3 regions of the Paraliobacillus sp. X-1268 genome follow, and region 3 is predicted to be linked to each of the others. Evidence: riboswitches for the same ligand, from Rfam matches in the RefSeq annotation. Region 3 holds a riboswitch; each other region holds the start of a gene.
What was found. Region 3 has a riboswitch for S-adenosylmethionine ahead of D2K62_RS15075 (methionine ABC transporter ATP-binding protein). Riboswitches for the same ligand answer to the same signal wherever they lie in the genome.
Positions count from the first base shown of each region.

Region 1: linked by a shared signal. The riboswitch ahead of D2K62_RS05300 (PLP-dependent aspartate aminotransferase family protein) and the one ahead of D2K62_RS15075 (methionine ABC transporter ATP-binding protein) in region 3 are both predicted to bind S-adenosylmethionine.
Region 2: linked by a shared signal. The riboswitch ahead of D2K62_RS11080 (methionine ABC transporter ATP-binding protein) and the one ahead of D2K62_RS15075 (methionine ABC transporter ATP-binding protein) in region 3 are both predicted to bind S-adenosylmethionine.

Region 1 covers NZ_QJSK01000002.1:141,660-147,612, forward strand. Annotated here, with positions in the region: gene D2K62_RS05290 (ABC transporter permease) at 1-676, opposite strand, end outside; gene D2K62_RS05295 (aliphatic sulfonate ABC transporter substrate-binding protein) at 693-1,697, opposite strand; gene D2K62_RS05300 (PLP-dependent aspartate aminotransferase family protein) at 1,761-3,557, opposite strand; SAM riboswitch class I at 3,626-3,730, opposite strand; SAM riboswitch class I at 3,801-3,901, opposite strand; gene D2K62_RS05305 (alpha/beta hydrolase) at 3,988-5,691, opposite strand; gene D2K62_RS05310 (NAD(P)H-dependent oxidoreductase) at 5,951-5,953, shown strand, end outside.
Region 2 covers NZ_QJSK01000008.1:67,017-72,969, reverse strand. Annotated here, with positions in the region: gene D2K62_RS11120 (metal ABC transporter ATP-binding protein) at 1-330, opposite strand, end outside; gene D2K62_RS11115 (spore coat protein) at 488-808, opposite strand; gene D2K62_RS11110 (hypothetical protein) at 824-1,099, opposite strand; gene D2K62_RS11105 (arsenate reductase family protein) at 1,289-1,645, shown strand; gene gcvH (glycine cleavage system protein GcvH) at 1,680-2,066, shown strand; gene D2K62_RS11095 (toprim domain-containing protein) at 2,197-2,553, shown strand; gene D2K62_RS11090 (thioredoxin family protein) at 2,564-2,866, shown strand; gene D2K62_RS11085 (TlpA disulfide reductase family protein) at 2,872-3,291, opposite strand; SAM riboswitch class I at 3,416-3,530, shown strand; gene D2K62_RS11080 (methionine ABC transporter ATP-binding protein) at 3,626-4,654, shown strand; gene D2K62_RS11075 (methionine ABC transporter permease) at 4,644-5,312, shown strand; gene D2K62_RS11070 (MetQ/NlpA family ABC transporter substrate-binding protein) at 5,376-5,953, shown strand, end outside.
Region 3 covers NZ_QJSK01000018.1:7,091-13,043, reverse strand. Annotated here, with positions in the region: gene D2K62_RS15095 (ABC transporter ATP-binding protein) at 1-177, opposite strand, end outside; gene D2K62_RS15090 (GntR family transcriptional regulator) at 205-573, opposite strand; gene D2K62_RS15085 (MetQ/NlpA family ABC transporter substrate-binding protein) at 698-1,525, opposite strand; gene D2K62_RS15080 (methionine ABC transporter permease) at 1,563-2,225, opposite strand; gene D2K62_RS15075 (methionine ABC transporter ATP-binding protein) at 2,215-3,228, opposite strand; SAM riboswitch class I at 3,336-3,442, opposite strand; gene D2K62_RS15070 (pyridoxal phosphate-dependent aminotransferase) at 3,518-4,705, opposite strand; gene D2K62_RS15065 (carbon-nitrogen family hydrolase) at 4,873-5,661, shown strand; gene D2K62_RS15060 (DUF4064 domain-containing protein) at 5,726-5,953, opposite strand, start outside.

The DNA of each region.
Region 1 (5,953 bases), on a different contig from region 3:
CCCCCATTAATTCTGCTGCAACAACGAACATCCAACCAAGTCCTAGTCCACTGCGTAAGCCAATTAAAAAAGAAGGTAAGGATGCTGGTAATATAATGCGATGTACTTGCTGAAAAGGCGTTAATTTATACATTTTTCCAACTTCAATTAATTTCCGATCTACACCTAAAATACCGCTAACAAGATTTAGATAAACGGGGAAAAATACCCCGACTGCAATCATCGTGATTTTAGATGTTTCCCCGATACCCATCCATAAGATAAATAAGGGTACCCATGCTAGTGATGGAATCGAACGAAAGGCTTGTATAATTGGATCAAATAATTGTTCCGCTTTTTGATAGAAACCAACAAGAGAACCTAATAGTATGGCTACAAGTGTTCCAATTACAAAACCAGCAAAGACACGATAAACGGTAATGCCAATATGCCCCCATAATTCGCCAGTCTGGCCCATTTCCAGAATGGTTAAGAATATTATTGAAGGAGCCGGGAGTTGGTAGGAGGGGAAGACCCCCGCTTTACTTAGAAGCTCCCAGAAGATAAGCAATATAACTGGTAATATACTGCCTAAAATAATAGTTTGTGAACGTTTATTTCTAGCTTTTTTAAGTTTATCCTTTTTCACTTGACTCGTAACATATGCACTTGAAACATCAGCTTCATTTTTAGACATTTGTTATTCCTCCCACTTATTCAACTGTTTCTTCTGCAAAAGCGGGGTTAATTAATTCATTCGTAAGTTCCTCGATATTAGCATCTGCATCAATAACTTCCCCATCTTGCAAAATGCCTCCAGATTCAATTAATGCTTCGATATGAACATCACCAGGAATTGGATTAGAAAAATCATTTCTTTCTAATTGGATTTTTGCAACTTCTACATCAATATCTGCTTCTTCAGCTAATAATTCAGCGGCTTCCTCAGGGTTTTCAAGGATCCAATTTCTAGCTTTTTCGTATACTTTAATCACACGATTTACGTAATCAGGATAATTTTCAGCGAATTCATTTCTTACGTTTAAGAATCCATACGTATTAAAATCAGCATTACGGTAGAACAATTCAGCGTCTGCTTCAATTTCCAGTCGTGCCATATGAGGATCAAGTCCTGCCCATGCGTCAACTTGCCCAGAAACAAGTGAGGATGCACCGTCGCCATGTTGTAAGTTAACAATTTCTACTTCATCAGGATCGATATTTTCAGCTGCCAATGCACGTAGTAGGAAAATATACGGATCTGTTCCGATTGTTGCTGCAACCTTTTTACCGGTTAAGTCAGCTACTGACTCAATGTCAGAATCGGGATTCGTTACGAGTGCTGTCCATTCAGGTTTTGAATAGATATAAACATTTTGAATTGGTGAACCATTTGATTTAGATATTAAAGCTGCCGCTCCAGCTGTAGAACCGAAGTCGACACTATCACTATTCAAGAATTCTAAAGCTTTATTACTTCCTTGACTTAATGCCCATTCAATCTCAATACCTTCTTCTTCAAATTCTTCCTCAGCCCAACCGAATTTCTTTAAAACTAAACTAGTTGGAGAGTAGTATGCGTAATCTAAACGGATTTCTTCTGGACCTGTTTCTTCTCCACTTGTATCAGATGAACAACCTACAGCTATTACCAATACAACACCTACAAGAATAATTGCAAGAAAGCTTCTAACATCAATCAATGCTATTTTTTTCAATTTTATTTGCCCCTTTGTTTTTACTAATCGACTTTTATCTCTATAAGCCAATTATAGTTTCATTTAAATTTCACATGCATATGTTGAAATTGACCCGCGTAAACGTTGTGCCTCTTTATACGTACATCTGTTATGGATTACTTCTAATCCTGCTTCGCTGGCAATTGCAGCAGCTTCTGGTGAGACCACACCTTCTTGCAACCAGAAGACTCTTGGTTTGACTTCAATTGCTTCTTTTGCAACGCCAATTGCTGCTTCTGGACTTCTGAATACTTGAACAATGTCAATCGCTTCAGGGATACTCTTTAAATCTGGATAAGCTTTTTCACCCAATATTTCTGTTTCACGTGGGTTAACTGGAATGATTTTATAACCGAGACGTTGCATTTTTCTTGCTAGACGGTAACTTGGTCTTGCTTCTTTACCGCTTAATCCAACAATGGCTAACGTCTTTTGTCTTGTTTTTTCAACGCCATCTATTTCAAATCGTTCGTAAGGGGAGTTTAACGCCCATTTAATGATTCCTTCATCGTTGATGACAATGTCATTTGTTTCGCCTTTGCCAATACCTGTTGCCTTAACTAATGCTTGATTTAGATCATGGATAATATCATCAAGCGATTCAAGACCTACAGATAATCTTACCAATTCTTCTTTAACACCAGTTTCAATTAACTTCTCTTTTGATAATTGTTGATGTGTTGTCGAAGCTGGGTGAATTATTAATGATTTAGCATCTCCAACATTGGCTACGTGTGACCAGAGCGAGACATTATCAATCAATTTTCTTCCTGCATCTCGGCCACCTTTAATACCAAATACGAGAATGGAACCAAAACCATTATTTAGAATATCCTTTGCTAAGGCATGTGAACTGTGACTTTCAAGCCCAGGATAATCAACCCAATCAACTGCTGGATGGTTATCTAAATAGTTGGCTAGTTTAATTGCATTTTCATTATGGCGCTGTACACGTAGATGTAAAGTTTCTAATCCTTGGATAAGTTGGAAAGCATTATATGGACTCAATGATGCACCAAAATCACGTAACAATTGCACACGGACTTTCGTACTAAATGCTAAAGTGCCGAAATCTGTTGCATAGCGAATACCGTTATAGCTTGGATCAGGCTCTGTGAAAGTTGGGAATTTTTCTGAATTCCAGTTAAATCGACCACCATCAATGATAATTCCACCGATTGTAGTACCATGTCCGCCTATCCATTTGGTAGCAGAGTGTACGACAATATCGGCACCGAGTAAAATAGGTTTACACACATACGGCGTGGCAAAGGTATTATCGATAATTAATGGTACACCAGCCTCATGTGAGATTTCAGCTACTTTCTCTACATCCAAAACATGTAAGTTAGGGTTACCGATAATTTCACCGAAAACTGCTTTTGTTTTATCAGTAATTGCATCTTTAAAATTATCTGGATTACTTGGATCAACAAATTTTACATTGATTCCGTATCGAGGTAACGTTATAGCAAAAAGATTATATGTTCCACCGTATAAGTTAATCGCTGCTACAATTTCATCTCCCGCACTGGCTACATTTAAAATAGATAACGTAATGGCAGACATACCAGAAGAAGTCGCAACAGCAGCTACACCATCTTCTAATAGAGCTAACCGTTTTTCGAAAACTTCAACAGTGGGATTGCCAATTCTTGAATAAATGTTACCTGGTTCATCAAGCGAAAATAATCGTTCTGCGTGTTCAGAGTCATGAAATACATAAGAAGTAGTTTGATAGATTGGTACTGCACGTGAACCAGTTGTTGGATCGGGAGCTTGCCCGCCGTGTAATGCTAAAGTTTCGATGTCATACGTTGTGTTTTTTTCTTTTGTCATAGTAAAACCCTCCTGTAATGTTATAAAAAAGCCCTCTTCTTTAAGAAGAGGGCGGTAAATGCATGCTCTTCTTATCTATCAGAATGAATCTGCTGGAATTAGCACCTTTTAAGTAGTAACTTAATGGTTGCTGGGTGTCATCGGGCCAGTCCCTCTACCACTCTTGATAAGAGTTATTTTGTTTTATTTGCAAGAAAAACCCTCTTTCAACTGACGATGAAAGAGGGTTTTAATCCGCGAATTACTTCATCATCCAAAGCTTATGCTTTGCTGGTAGGGGCACCTTGCTGAGCAGGTTGCCGTGGAGTCGTTAAGCCAGATCTTTCGTCCACTCTTTATAAATGTTTAATGTTAAATAGAGTATACCACAGATATCTTATGTGTCTAGTGGGTTTTTTAAATTTATTTGAATATTCTTTATAAAAAGATATTATTTGTTTACATACATAAACCGTTCCATATAGTAAATAAAAGCTTGATTGTAGTAACTAGCAAAATAATAGTCCCCATTATGTCCGGCATAAGGCATCATTAGTAAAGTAGCTTGCTCATTTCCATTCTCTCGATACGCTTCATAGAAATCACGAGAAATAGATGCGTCAACAATGCCATCTGCGTCTCCTTGGAATATGAGTGCCGGCGGACTATCTTCTTTAACTAGGAGAGATGTATCCATAAACGAATCAGAACCGGCTATTCCAATATTTTTAGCTAATCCATTGGCAGGATAAATCGGGATAATACCATTTACATCAAGTTCAGGGTTTAAAACATCTTGATAATTCTCACTTGTAAGGCCTAAACCAGCTGCATTTGCTAATTGTCCACCTGCAGATGCCCCAGAGATAAAAACGGAGTCTAAATTCGCATTATAATCATCATTGTTTTCAACTAAATAATTAGTAAAAAGACCGATGTGACGGACCATATCATCAAGAGAGAAGTCAGCAACGATATTTTCGGGGACTGGTGCAAATTCAACAAATTTATCCTCACTACTTAATCCGTACTGAATATCAAATACTACATAGCCTTGACTTGCGAAGTACTTATTAACTGCTGCATTGTTAGATGATCCTTTGTCACCAATTGTCCAACCGCCACCATGAATTCGAATTAAAACAGAGCTATTTCCAGGCAATTGGGCTGGATTTGATGTCGGTAGATAAGCATCGAAGTGTAATTCAATTCCTTCATCCACACCCTCTGTTCCTGAGTAGAATAAAGTGTCTTGTTCAAGATTATAGTTTTCAGTTGATAATCCGAAAAAGTAAGCCGGTAATGAAAAAGGTACGTCTAAAAAAGTATCTGTCATACTATCAGTTAATGAATTTTGATCCGCTTCATTTAATGTGTTTGAAAAGTCATTTTCCATCTCTGAAAAGGTTAATACGGTTGTAACGAGAGGAACAGAAAAGGTGATAGAAACAGCTATTCCTATAATAGAAGTTATGATACTAATAAACGAAAGGTTTTTACCAGTCCGCATTCTAAGAATCAGTGCGACGATTGCTAACGTTATTAAACTGAAAAACAAAGCATATCCAGGAACGAATAATTCAACAATGCTACCATTATTTTCTCCTCTTATTAGTAGAAACGATACATATGCTCCTAAAAGCAGACAGAGTATCCATAGACTTATCATCAGGATATGGAAGAATCCCTTCTTATCTTGCGTCATTGTGTTGCTAAATCTTATGTATCCCATGTTATTTAGACTCTTACGTGTCGTTCCTGCTATTATCCCGCCTAAAATAAACAAACTAAGTAATAGAATTATAGAAACCATACTTCGTGAAGTTGTATTTAAAGGATCAAAAGAAGCGATGGAGTTTAGAATAGGCAAGAGTAACATTATTAAGATTGTGAAGGTTAAATAGAAGTAATCGAGACCCTTCTGATTACTAGGAATAGCAGCCACAATAAAGTTACCTAAAAGAGTTAACATCATAAAAATACCGTAGATATTCCATAACCCATTTGAACTATCAATTAATAGATAAACAATTCCTGCTATAATCGTTAAGCTATTTGCTAGTATAAGCATGCTAGAGAAGCTACTTGCAAAAGAACGACTAGGCTTCGTAAATAGGTTTGTTTGGTTTAATTGTTTATTTAATGAAGTGCGCACGTTCAGTTCTCCTTTTTGTTTACTTACATTTTTTTCTTTGAGCCATGTTAATTTTAACATGAATACATATTTTAAGTAACTCAACTGTCGCAGAGTGAAACTGAAAAATAAGTCTTACCATTCAAAGCTAAAGTTGACTTCATGCTCCTTTCATAAGCATCACTGTGCTTAAGTTTTTTTACAAAAATAGATACTAAATTCCAGAGTTAGAACATATACTCTCTAAAAGTATGCATAAATGTTAGGGGATGAGAATGTAGTG
Region 2 (5,953 bases), on a different contig from region 3:
ATAACCTAATTTAGCTGTAATTCCTGTAGAAACAACTTCTCTTACTGTTGCAGGAAAACCTCGATTAAAACTATTTGCTTTTTGTGATACGAATCCAATTCTACTCCACTGTTTAAAGTCGGTAATATTTTTGTCAAAAAGTTTTATCGATCCTTGTTGTGGCTTTTCAAGACCGAGCAATAGCTTTATAAGTGTCGTTTTCCCACCACCATTTGGTCCAACAAGACCTAAAAAAGCACCTGTATTAATTTCTAGATTAATATCTTTTAATGCATGTTTATTATCATATGCAAAGCTAACATTCTCCATTGTTATAAGTGGTTTGGACAATTTATGAACCCCCGATTTTCTTACAAAATTCACTATAGCCTATTGTATCTTAATGATTGCATTTTGTAAATAAGAATAGTTACGTTTTAAGCGTGATGTAAGTTAGGTGAATTAAAAAACGTGCTTCTCCATTAGGAAAAGCACGTTTTTATTAAGATTAATGGACTGGAAATTGATTAGTGTAACCACTATATTGTTGATTTGCTTGCTGGATTTTTTGTTGATCGGCTTTATCTATGCTATACCAACCATTTTTGAACATCAAATTATACAAATTTCTCTGACAATCTTGCGTTTCATTAAAAATAGCTAGTAAATCCTGATAAAACGTTTGATTACTGGCTTCGTTTAATGCAATACTGTATGATTGTGTCATATATTTTTCCGTAGATAACATGTCATTAATAAAGTCGCGGTCATTCATTTCAGGTGTTTTGTTAACTTGTGTTTCAGGGTTTTGAACCTTTTGCTGATTCATATCTTATCCTCCTTATTATTGCATCATTGAATTTGGTTGTTGATTTGTATGTTGTAAAATCTTTTGATAATGTTTTTGGTGCATCTGACAGACTTGTTCCAAAGCAGATTTGAGCTCAGGGATAGTGCATTGTTCAGCAAAAAAATGTGCCTTTTTTGTTGCATTTAAATTCCATGACATCATGTCAGTTAAATATAATAAGTCTTTTGAAGATACAACAGTTGGTGGTTGTTGCATAATTTGACCAGTTTGAGCAGTGTTCATATTTGTTGCTTGTTGTTGCTGTTGCATATGTGGTGTCCTCCTTTTAATTTGTGCATTTGTAATGTCACCATTACTAATGAAATTATACAGTGATGATTTAGAGGCATACTACTAGTCAGGTGTGCATTTTTCTTATATACTAATAGGAAATAATCAGGGTTTATAACAATTAAAAGAGGTTATTATGATAAAATAGAAATAAAGGAGTGACATACAATGACGATTACTTTTTATGCATATCCAAAGTGTGGTACGTGTCAAAAGGCGAAAAAATGGCTTGAACAAGAACAAGCTGCGTATACTGAAATACATATAGTAGAAAACCCACCAACCAAAGAACAATTACGTTCGATTATATCTAAAAGTGACATGCCAATTAAAAAGTTTTTTAATACAAGTGGTTTAAAGTATCGAGAGCTTGGATTAAAGGATAAGTTATTGGATGCAACGGATGAAGAGAAATTGGACTGGTTAGCTTCTGATGGCATGCTTATAAAACGACCATTAACAACTGATAATGAAAAGGTTACACTAGGATTTAAACTAGAAGAATTTGAACAGACTTGGAAATAGGTTAATTTAAAATACATTTATGGAGGTAGTTAGAGTGAGTTTACCAAAAGATTTGCGTTATTCCGAAGAACATGAGTGGGTTAAAGTAGAAGGAAATAAAGTACGAATTGGTATAACAGACCATGCGCAAGACGAATTAGGTGATATTGTATTTGTAGAATTACCTGAAGAAGGTGACGATATAGAGTCAGATGAGCCATTTGGTAGTGTAGAATCTGTTAAAACTGTTTCTGAGTTATATGCTCCAATTAGCGGGAAAGTGGTTGAAGTAAACGAGGAACTCGATGATAGTCCTGAATTTGTTAATGAATCTCCATATGATAAAGCGTGGATGGTTGTAATAGAACCAAGTGATTCATCTCAGATTGAGGCATTAATGACTCCAGAAGAATACCAAGCAATGATTGAAGATGACGAATAATTAATTATTGCATGTTTTTTTTCCTTTTTCATACAATATTACAGACAGTATAAGTTATAATCCCTTGTTACAAATGCAGTAACAAGGGATTACTTGTAAATAACGTTAATTAGTAAAGTAGGTGAAGCTCATGTCTTCAAATGATACTAAAAAGATCATTATTGTTGAAGGACGTACAGATAAAAAACAAATCGAAAAATTAATTGACGAATCAGTTACGATAATTTGTACAAATGGGACGCTGGGTGTTGAGAAGATGGAAGAGTTAATACTAGATTATGACTTAGACAATCGAGACGTTTTTATCTTGGTTGATGAAGACCATTCGGGTAATAAATTACGAAAGCAATTATCAATAGAATTACCACACGCAATACACATTTTTATTGACAAGACTTTTAGAGAAGTTGCAGCAACCCCAGAATTAGAACTAGCGACAGCATTATTAAGTAGAGGAATTACTGTAAACCCTAGTTATCTTATGTAAGGTGGGAAATATGATACCAATAACGCGTGAAACAATACGTACAGTAGTGCAACCAGATAAAATGATTTTTATTTATACCCCTTTTTGTGGAACGTGCCATTTAGCGAGAAGGATACTAGAAGAAATTGAAGAAGCTTCAAATGGAGCTGTTATATTTTATGAGCTAAATGCAGGTTTATTTCCTGAGGTGATGCAACAAGAAAGAATAGAAAGTGTTCCTTGTCTATTGATGACCAATAATGGAGAGCCGAGTAAAATATACTCGTTCGAATCGTTAGGTAAGTTAAATAATTTATTACATTCAAATCGCTGAACCTATCATTTAGGCATGATATTACCTACTGCTGTAACGATATCTAAGAAATTGGCTTTATCATTAAATTGTTTATAAATAGTTCCGGTTGAATCAATTAATACAGTAGTTGGAACACCCTGACATTGATATAAGTTATATATTTCTGTTCCTTTATCCATTAAAGTTGGCTGTTCCAAAAATTCTTTAGTGAAATCTACAGCTGCTGATTGATCGCGTTCTCTACCTGTAACATTAATAGTCAACATTTTCACTTTTGGATTGTCTAGTGATCGGTAAAGTTGTTCCTTCTTTGGTAAGTCGATGCTACAATCTAGGCACCATGAAGCCCAAAAAGTAAGAATAATGATACTGCCAAGGTCATCGTGTAAATGATAATTACCTTCTTTATTTAAATAGGGTAATACAAAATTTGGTGCTAACATTTAAATCATCCTTTTAATAGAATATTGCTATTATTCTAACACATTTTATGGCGTTAAAATATGTTGACATTGATTATTAGCATATGCTAAAATCACATTTAGTTAAAATAATTACATACATTATCTCTTATCAAGAGAGGTGGAGGGACTGGCCCGATGAAACCCGGCAACCGTTAAACATTTATTTGTGTTTAAAAAGGTGCCAATTCCTGCAGAGCAATTGCTTTGGCAGATGAGAGAACAGGAAAGTTATATTCGCCAGCCAAAAACGCGTCTTTCTGTTCTCTTGAACAGAAAGTCGTGTTTTTTAATTTGTGTAGAAAGAAGGAATAGTATGATATCAATTCAACACTTGTCAAAAGTTTATAAAACCAAATCTTCAACTATTCAAGCAGTAGATGATTTAAGTTTAAATATAGATAAAGGCGAAATATTTGGTGTAATTGGATATAGCGGAGCTGGTAAAAGTACCTTTATCCGTTTAATAAATCGACTGGAGGAACCATCAACTGGCGATATAATTATTGACAATCAAAAAATAACGTCATTATCTAAAAATGAATTAAGACTTTCACGTCAAGAAATTGGAATGATTTTTCAACATTTTAATTTGTTATGGTCAAGAACAGTTCGAGATAATATTGCCTTACCACTAGAAATAGCTGGTTTATCAAGGCAAGAGCGTTATAAGCGTGTTGATGAATTAATTGGACTTGTTGGTTTGACAGGCAGAGAAGATGCATTCCCATCGCAATTGAGCGGTGGTCAAAAGCAACGTGTTGGCATAGCAAGAGCTCTAGCTAACAATCCAAAAGTACTTTTGTGTGATGAAGCAACCTCAGCACTTGATCCAGAAACAACAGACTCTATTCTTTCTTTATTAGTAGATATTAATCAAAAACTTGGTTTAACTATTATCCTTATTACACATGAAATGCACGTTATCCAAAAGATTTGTCATCGTGTTGCAGTAATGGAAGAAGGTAGAATTGTTGAACAAGGTGATGTAGTAGAGGTTTTCTCGCATCCGAAACAGGGTGTTACAAAGAAATTTGTTGAACAAGTTATGGGTAAACCGGATGATGAAGTTACGGAAGAAACATTAATCAAGTCTGTTACAAAAGGAAAGGTTTTACGTTTACACTTTGTTGGTGAAACAGCAAATCAAGCTGTTATAAGTCAAGTTGCTAAAAGATTTGATGTGGAAGTTAATATCTTACATGGTAACGTTAAGCAAACGCAGGCAGGTGCTTACGGTACCTTATTTGTAAATGTAATAGGTGAAGAAGAAGTAATAGAAGAAGCACTAAGATTTATTACTTCTACATCTGTTGAAGTGGAGGTGAAAAATAATGCTAACTAATCCATTTCCGAACGTTGACTGGATGGATCTACTATTTGCAATGGGTGAAACATTCTATATGACAATGCTTGCTTTAATAGGAACATTAATTTTTGGTGTTATTTTAGGTTTATTATTATATCTTACAGCGAATGATGGCATTTGGGAAAATAAACTATTGAATTTCATTGTATCGTCAATCGTTAACGTTTTTCGCGCGATTCCATTTGTTATTTTGATATTATTACTTATTCCATTTACTGATTTTCTTATTGGAACGATACGTGGTCCAAATGCGGCTTTGCCTGCTTTAATTATTGGGTCAGCACCATTTTATGCTAGATTGGTGGAAATAGGTTTAAGAGAAGTTGACAAGGGAGTAGTAGAAGCAGCTAAATCAATGGGTGCAAAAACAACAACAATTATTTATAAAGTGTTGTTAAAGGAATCCACTCCAGCACTCGTTTCAGGTTTAACGGTGACAGCGATAGCCTTAATTGGTTACACCGCAGTAGCCGGAGTTATAGGTGCAGGTGGTTTAGGTGACTTTGCTTATTTCCACGGATTTATGCGCAGAGACTTTGATGTTGTTTTCGTTTGTACAGTCTTAATCGTAATAATTGTATTCATCTTCCAATTTATCGGTGATGCGATCACCAATAAATTGGATAAAAGGTAATCGTTAATAATACCCACTATGTTGGGAATTATATATAAAACAAAAAAAGGGGAGCAATGCAAAATGAAAAAACTTGTAACATTATTATTGTTAGTATCTGTTGGGATTATATTAGCGGCATGTGGAAACGGAGATTCAGAGGACAATGTGATTAAAGTCGGTGCAACAAGTGTGCCACATGCTGAAGTTTTAGAGGAAGCTAAACCATTATTAGAAGAAGAAGGCATAACATTAGAAATCGAACAATATACAGATTACAGTTTACCAAACCAGGATTTAGTCGATGGTACAATTGATGCTAACTACTTCCAACATGTTCCATTCATGGAAACTGAAATTGAAGAAAAGGGCTATGACATTGTTAATTTAGGTGGCGTTCATTTAGAACCAATGGGTGTTTACTCTCAAAGTATTGAAAGTATTGATGACATTGAAGAAGGAACAGAAGTAGTTATTAGTCGTAATGTACCAGATCATGGTCGTATCCTTTCTTTATTTGAATCAAATGGTCTAATAACATTAGCTGATGACGTTAAAAAATCAGAAGCGACTGTTGATGATATTGTTGATAATCCATTAAATTTAACTTTTTCAGCAGATGTAAATCCTGAATTTTTAATTGAAACATACCAAAGTGAAGA
Region 3 (5,953 bases):
AATTTCTCCTTGGTTAGCTTTGATAATATCCATAATCAGCTGAATCGTTGTTGTTTTCCCACTACCGTTTCGACCAATAAATCCAGTTACATAACCCTTTGGTATTTTAAAGGTAAGATCTCTAACTGAAAACTCATCGATTCTTTTTGTTACACCGTTTAATTCAATTGGTTCCATTTAGCTTCCACTCCCTTTTTAACAAAATCATTCAAAGAATAACGTGACACGTTCGATTATTGCTTCTTTTGTTAAACCTAATTGTTTTGCTTCTTCTACCACTTTTTCTAAATCATTTTCTATTTCTCTGATCTTCCATTCCTTTAATACATGTGATTGTTGACCAGATACAAATGTTCCTTTACCAACTGACGAGATAAGAAATCCTTCTTTTTCTAAATCTTCATAAGCACGTTTAGTCGTAATAACACTAACCTGTAACTGCTTTGCCAAAATACGCATCGACGGCAATGCATCACCCTCTTTAAGTAACTCTTGATAGATTTGATTTCGAATCTGCTCCTTTATTTGTTGAAATAAAGGTTCCTTACTTGTATTAGAAAGAACAATATTCATCCGTATCGCCTCAAATTGTTATTATTGTATATACTATATACTTACAATATATACAATTGATCAAAAACTGTCAACTAAATTTTCACAAAAAAAGAACACCTAATTAAAGGTGTCCTTCTTGTTATTATTCGGCTGTCATCCATTCAGGTTTCCCAAATCCTTGAAACTCTTCGTCGATAATAGCTTCAAATTCATCGGATTCAATTACTTCTTTAATATCTTGAACATATTGCGCATCTAAATCTTCTGTATTTACAACAACACGATTTCGGTAATCATCAGGCATATCCTCTAACGCTAAAGCGTCTAATAAATCCATATCAGCAGCTAATGCATAGTTACCAGGAACAGCTGACAAATCTTCACTTTCTACTAGACGTGGTAATTGAGCTGCCTCTACTTCAACAAAATCTAAATTCTTTGGATTTTCAATAATATCATTTACAGAAGCACTTAATGGATCAACTTCCTCACTGATTGTAATGACACCTTCATCTTGTAGCATTACTAACGTTCTTGCCAAGTTTGTGGGATCATTAGCAATAGCAATCGAACTGCCATCTTCAATTGCATCAATACTATCAAATGTTTCTGAATATAACCCCATTGGTGCTGTTGGAACAATAATAACCTCAGATAAGTCTAAATCATTTTCTTCAGCAAAAGCTTCCATATAAATCTTATGTTGGAACAAGTTTGCATCTAACTCGCCATTAGCTAATACTTTGTTTGGTTGAACATAATCCGTAAATTCTTGGTTTGTTACTTCGTAGCCCTTTTCTTCTAAAAGTGGAGCAATTGCTGTTGTCACCATATCACTATATGGCCCTACTGTTGCACCAAAATCAATTGTTTTCTTTTCTCCATCCGCACTATTTGACTCCTCTTCTGAACCACATGCTGCTAAAATTAAAATAAACAATACTGATATAAGCGCTACTATCTTTTTCATTGTTTTCTCCCCCTGTAAAATTAGTTTATATTTTTTCTCAGCGTTTATTTACTGCTTTTGCAATAAAGTCGCCAAGGTACTGCATAACTTGTACTAAAACGATTAAGACAACAACTGTCGTGAACATTACCGTATTATCATAACGATAATAACCGTAACGAATAGCTAAATCACCGATACCACCGCCACCGATCGTACCTGCCATTGCGGAATAACCAACCAGACTAATAGCCGTAATCGTTAAACCACTAACTAAACCCGATTTAACTTCTGGTAATATAATATCTTTAATAATTAACCAAGGTGAAGCACCTACTGCAATAGCAGCTTCGATCACCCCTTTATCAATATCACGTGCTGCAGATTCGACAATTCTCGCATAAAACGGAATGGCGGCCACGGATAACGCGACAGAAGCTGCAAATGGACCTGTTGTTTTTCCAAGTAACCAATCGGTAAACGGAAATAGAAATACGAGTAAAATAATAAACGGTATTGATCGAATTAAGTTAATGACAATACCTAAAACTATTTTAATAACGCGGTTTTCTAAAAAGAGCCCTTGATCTGTTACAAATAATAAAATACCAATAGGTAATCCTAATATGATAGCGACTAACAATCCTATACCAACCATTGTTAGTGTTTCAAGAAAAGCTACATTTAATTCAGGTAATATTTCAATAATCCTATCGAGCATGTTGGATCACCTCCACCTGTTTTAAGCGTTGTTCCAAATAAGTAATTGCTTCTTTAACCTCTGCAGCATCCCCAAGCAGTTCCATAATGAATATTCCTAAAGGTGTTTCATTAATATATTCGACCTTTCCATGAAGAATATTACCACTAACTTTAAAGCGTTGTAACATATCGGAAACAACGGGATCGCTAGCTAAGTCTCCCCTAAATTGAAGCTGTAATATTGTACCTTGACACGTTGCAAGGAGCTTTTGAGGCAACTCAAAATTTAATACGGTATCAATAAATTGTTTTGTTAATGCTTCCTTAGGATTAGAGAAAATTTCATATGAGGAGCCGCGTTCTATCATTCTACCATCTTGCATAACCGCACATTTATGACATATCTCCTTGACAACCTCCATCTCATGTGTGATCAACACAATTGTAATACCAAATTCTTTATTAATCTTCTTCAACAATGCAAGAATCGATTTCGTGGTACTAGGGTCTAAAGCAGAAGTTGCCTCGTCACATAGCAATACCTTTGGATTATTCGCTAAAGCTCTCGCAATACTTACACGTTGTTTTTGACCACCACTTAATTGTGCAGGATATTGATTTGCTTTATCCGCTAAACCAACAAGATCCAATAATTCTAATACTCTTGTTTTACGTTTCGCTTTTTGTATTCCAGCTGCTTTTAAAGCAAACGCAACATTTTCAAAAACTGTCTTTGCTGAAGCGAGATAAAAACCTTGAAAAATCATACCAATCGATTGCCTAGCTCGCCGTAATTCATAAGACGATAATTGCAATAAATCAACATCATCAATAATTATTTTTCCTGCGGAAGGACGTTCCAAAATATTAATACAACGCAACAAGGTACTTTTTCCAGCACCACTATACCCAACAATGCCGTATATTTCGCCTTTTTCAACGTGCATCGAAACATCGTCTACACCAATAACACTATTCTTTTTCGACTTAAATACTTTACTAACATGCTCTATCGTAATCATCTTTCTCACCTCTCTTTATCTAACGTTTATGCAGCTTCTTACCAGGATCTAAAAAAACTCCCTTTCGTTTTCGCGAAAGAGAGTTGAATTGATTGTGTAAACGTCAACCCTTATCTTTCAGAACGAAAAACATTCTGCAGGAAGTAGCACCACTCCTATTGGAAGGTTGCTGTGACATCAACGGGCCTGATCCCTCTGTCACTCTGGATAAGATATAATGCATATTATTATTAAGTTAGCTTATATATTAATAGTCGATTGATGATTTGTCAACCGGTAATTACCCGGGTTATATATCGTGATTTTGAAACACTTCTAACTTACCAATTCTTTCCGCGGCTTCTTTTAAACGATCAGGTTCCGCTAACAAACCAATTCTAACGTAGCCTTCACCCATTTCACCAAAACCGTTACCTGGGGCAACTGCTACATGCGCTTTTTCTAATAAAAGATCAGCAAATTCCTCAGATGTAAAACCTCTTGGTACAGCTAACCAAACAAAAAAAGATCCTTTTGGCGCCTTTACATGCCAGCCTATTTCATTTAATTTTTCAATTATTACATTCCGACGTTCTTCATATATACTGACTAATTTTTCTACTTCTGATTGATCAGCCAACAATGCCTTTGTTGCTGCTTGTTGCACAGCCCCAAACAAACTCATAAACATGTGGTCTTGAATCAAATTTAAACTTTCGATAACAGAAGGGTTGCCAACTGCAAATCCAGCACGCCAACCAGCCATATTATATGTTTTAGAAAGTGTATACATTTCTATCCCAACATCCTTCGCGCCTTCTGACTGCAGGAAACTTTGCGGTTTTTCCCCATCAAAGCCTATTGCACCATAAGCAAAGTCGTGCAAGACACAAATGTCATGTTTCTTGGCAACCGCAATTGTTTCATCAAAAAATTCTTCTGATGCTGTTGCTGCCGTAGGATTATTTGGATAGTTCAAGAACATTAATTTAGCTTGATCTAATTGATCTTGATTTAATGCTTCATAATCAGGCAGAAAGTTATTTTCTTCTTGCAATGGCATAAATACAGGCTTGGCATTGGCCAAAGCTATGCCGGACATGTAGTCTGGATAACCAGGATCGGGCATTAAAGCAATATCTCCTGGATTTAATAGGCATTGACTTATTTCTACTAAACCTGCTTTTGTTCCAAAGAGAATCGCAACTTCTGTTGATGGATCAATATCAACATCAAACTCTCTTTTATAAAAGCTTGCGATAGCCTCTTTAAAAAATTCTTGCCCTCGAAATGGCGAATATTTATGATACTGCGAATTATCTACTGCGACTTTTAATTCTTCTACTATATGTTGAGGGGTAGGTAGATCTGGATTACCCTGTCCCAAATTTATCACATCATAACCTTGATTCACCATATGTTGCACTTTTTGCACTAAACCTGCAAAAAATTGTTTTGGTAATCGTTTCAGCGTTTCCGATTGTTCGAAGTGTTGCATACAAATTCACTCTCCCATAATTAAACCATCAAATATTAATTTCTAATCTTAGCTATTATTTGTCTTTTTGTAAAGCACTAACTTATAATTGAATTGACAGCATAATTGCTCGGTGGGATAATACAGCTGTTAAAATCCCTACTCATAACTAGGAGTGAATAATTCAAATGACATTATCAATTGCTTTATTTCAAATAGATATAATTTTTGGTGATCCAGAAGCAAATCAAAAAAATGTTAGAAACTTTTTCAAGGAAATAGACGAAAAAAAAGTTGACGTTATTGTGCTTCCAGAACTATGGACCACTGGTTACGATCTTACAAGATTGGATGAAATTGCTGATCCTAACGCAGAGGGGTCGATCGCATTTTTATCTGAATTAGCTCAAAAATACCAGGTGAATATAGTTGGAGGATCGGTTGCAAAACAGACCGACAAAGGCGTGACAAACAATATGCTTATTATCAATAGAGATGGTAAATTATTAAAGGAGTATGAAAAGGCACACCTTTTTCGTTTAATGAATGAAGAAAAGCATCTAATTGAAGGAAAAACAAACGGTTCATTCGAGCTGGAGAACGAATCAAGTGCTGGCGTTATTTGCTATGATATTCGTTTCCCTGAATGGATTCGCACACATATGCTTAATGGTGCTAAAATGCTTTTTGTTGTAGCAGAATGGCCTTTAGCACGGATCGATCACTGGAAGGCATTATTGATGAGTCGCGCAATTGAAAATCAATGCTTTGTAATAGCTTGTAATCGTGTTGGTTTAGATCCTAATAATCAATTCGGAGGGCATTCGATGATTATCGGACCGTGGGGAGAAATGATTATGGACGCAGGAGAAGTTGAAGGTATCTATTATGGAGAAATTAATTTAAAAGATGTAGATAAAGTTCGTGATACGATTCCTGTTTTTTCTGATCGCAGACCAGATATGTATCGATTATAACTATATAACAGAAAAATGAGAGGGAAGAATGTAGTTGCATTCTTCCCTCTCATTTATTACTATACTAGACAATCAGTTGTTTTGGTTTACGAACTAGACACATAATTCCTGCAATCAGATAGAAAGCTCCCGCAATAACACCTGTACCTAACGAAATAACCGCTACAAGAACTGCTGTTACAATAAACATAATCCCAGCTACTTTAGGTTTTTTATTCCCTCTTAATAAAACCATTGCAACGACACCAACTGCTATCGCTAGAATTGAACCGATCAATAGTATGATACCCGT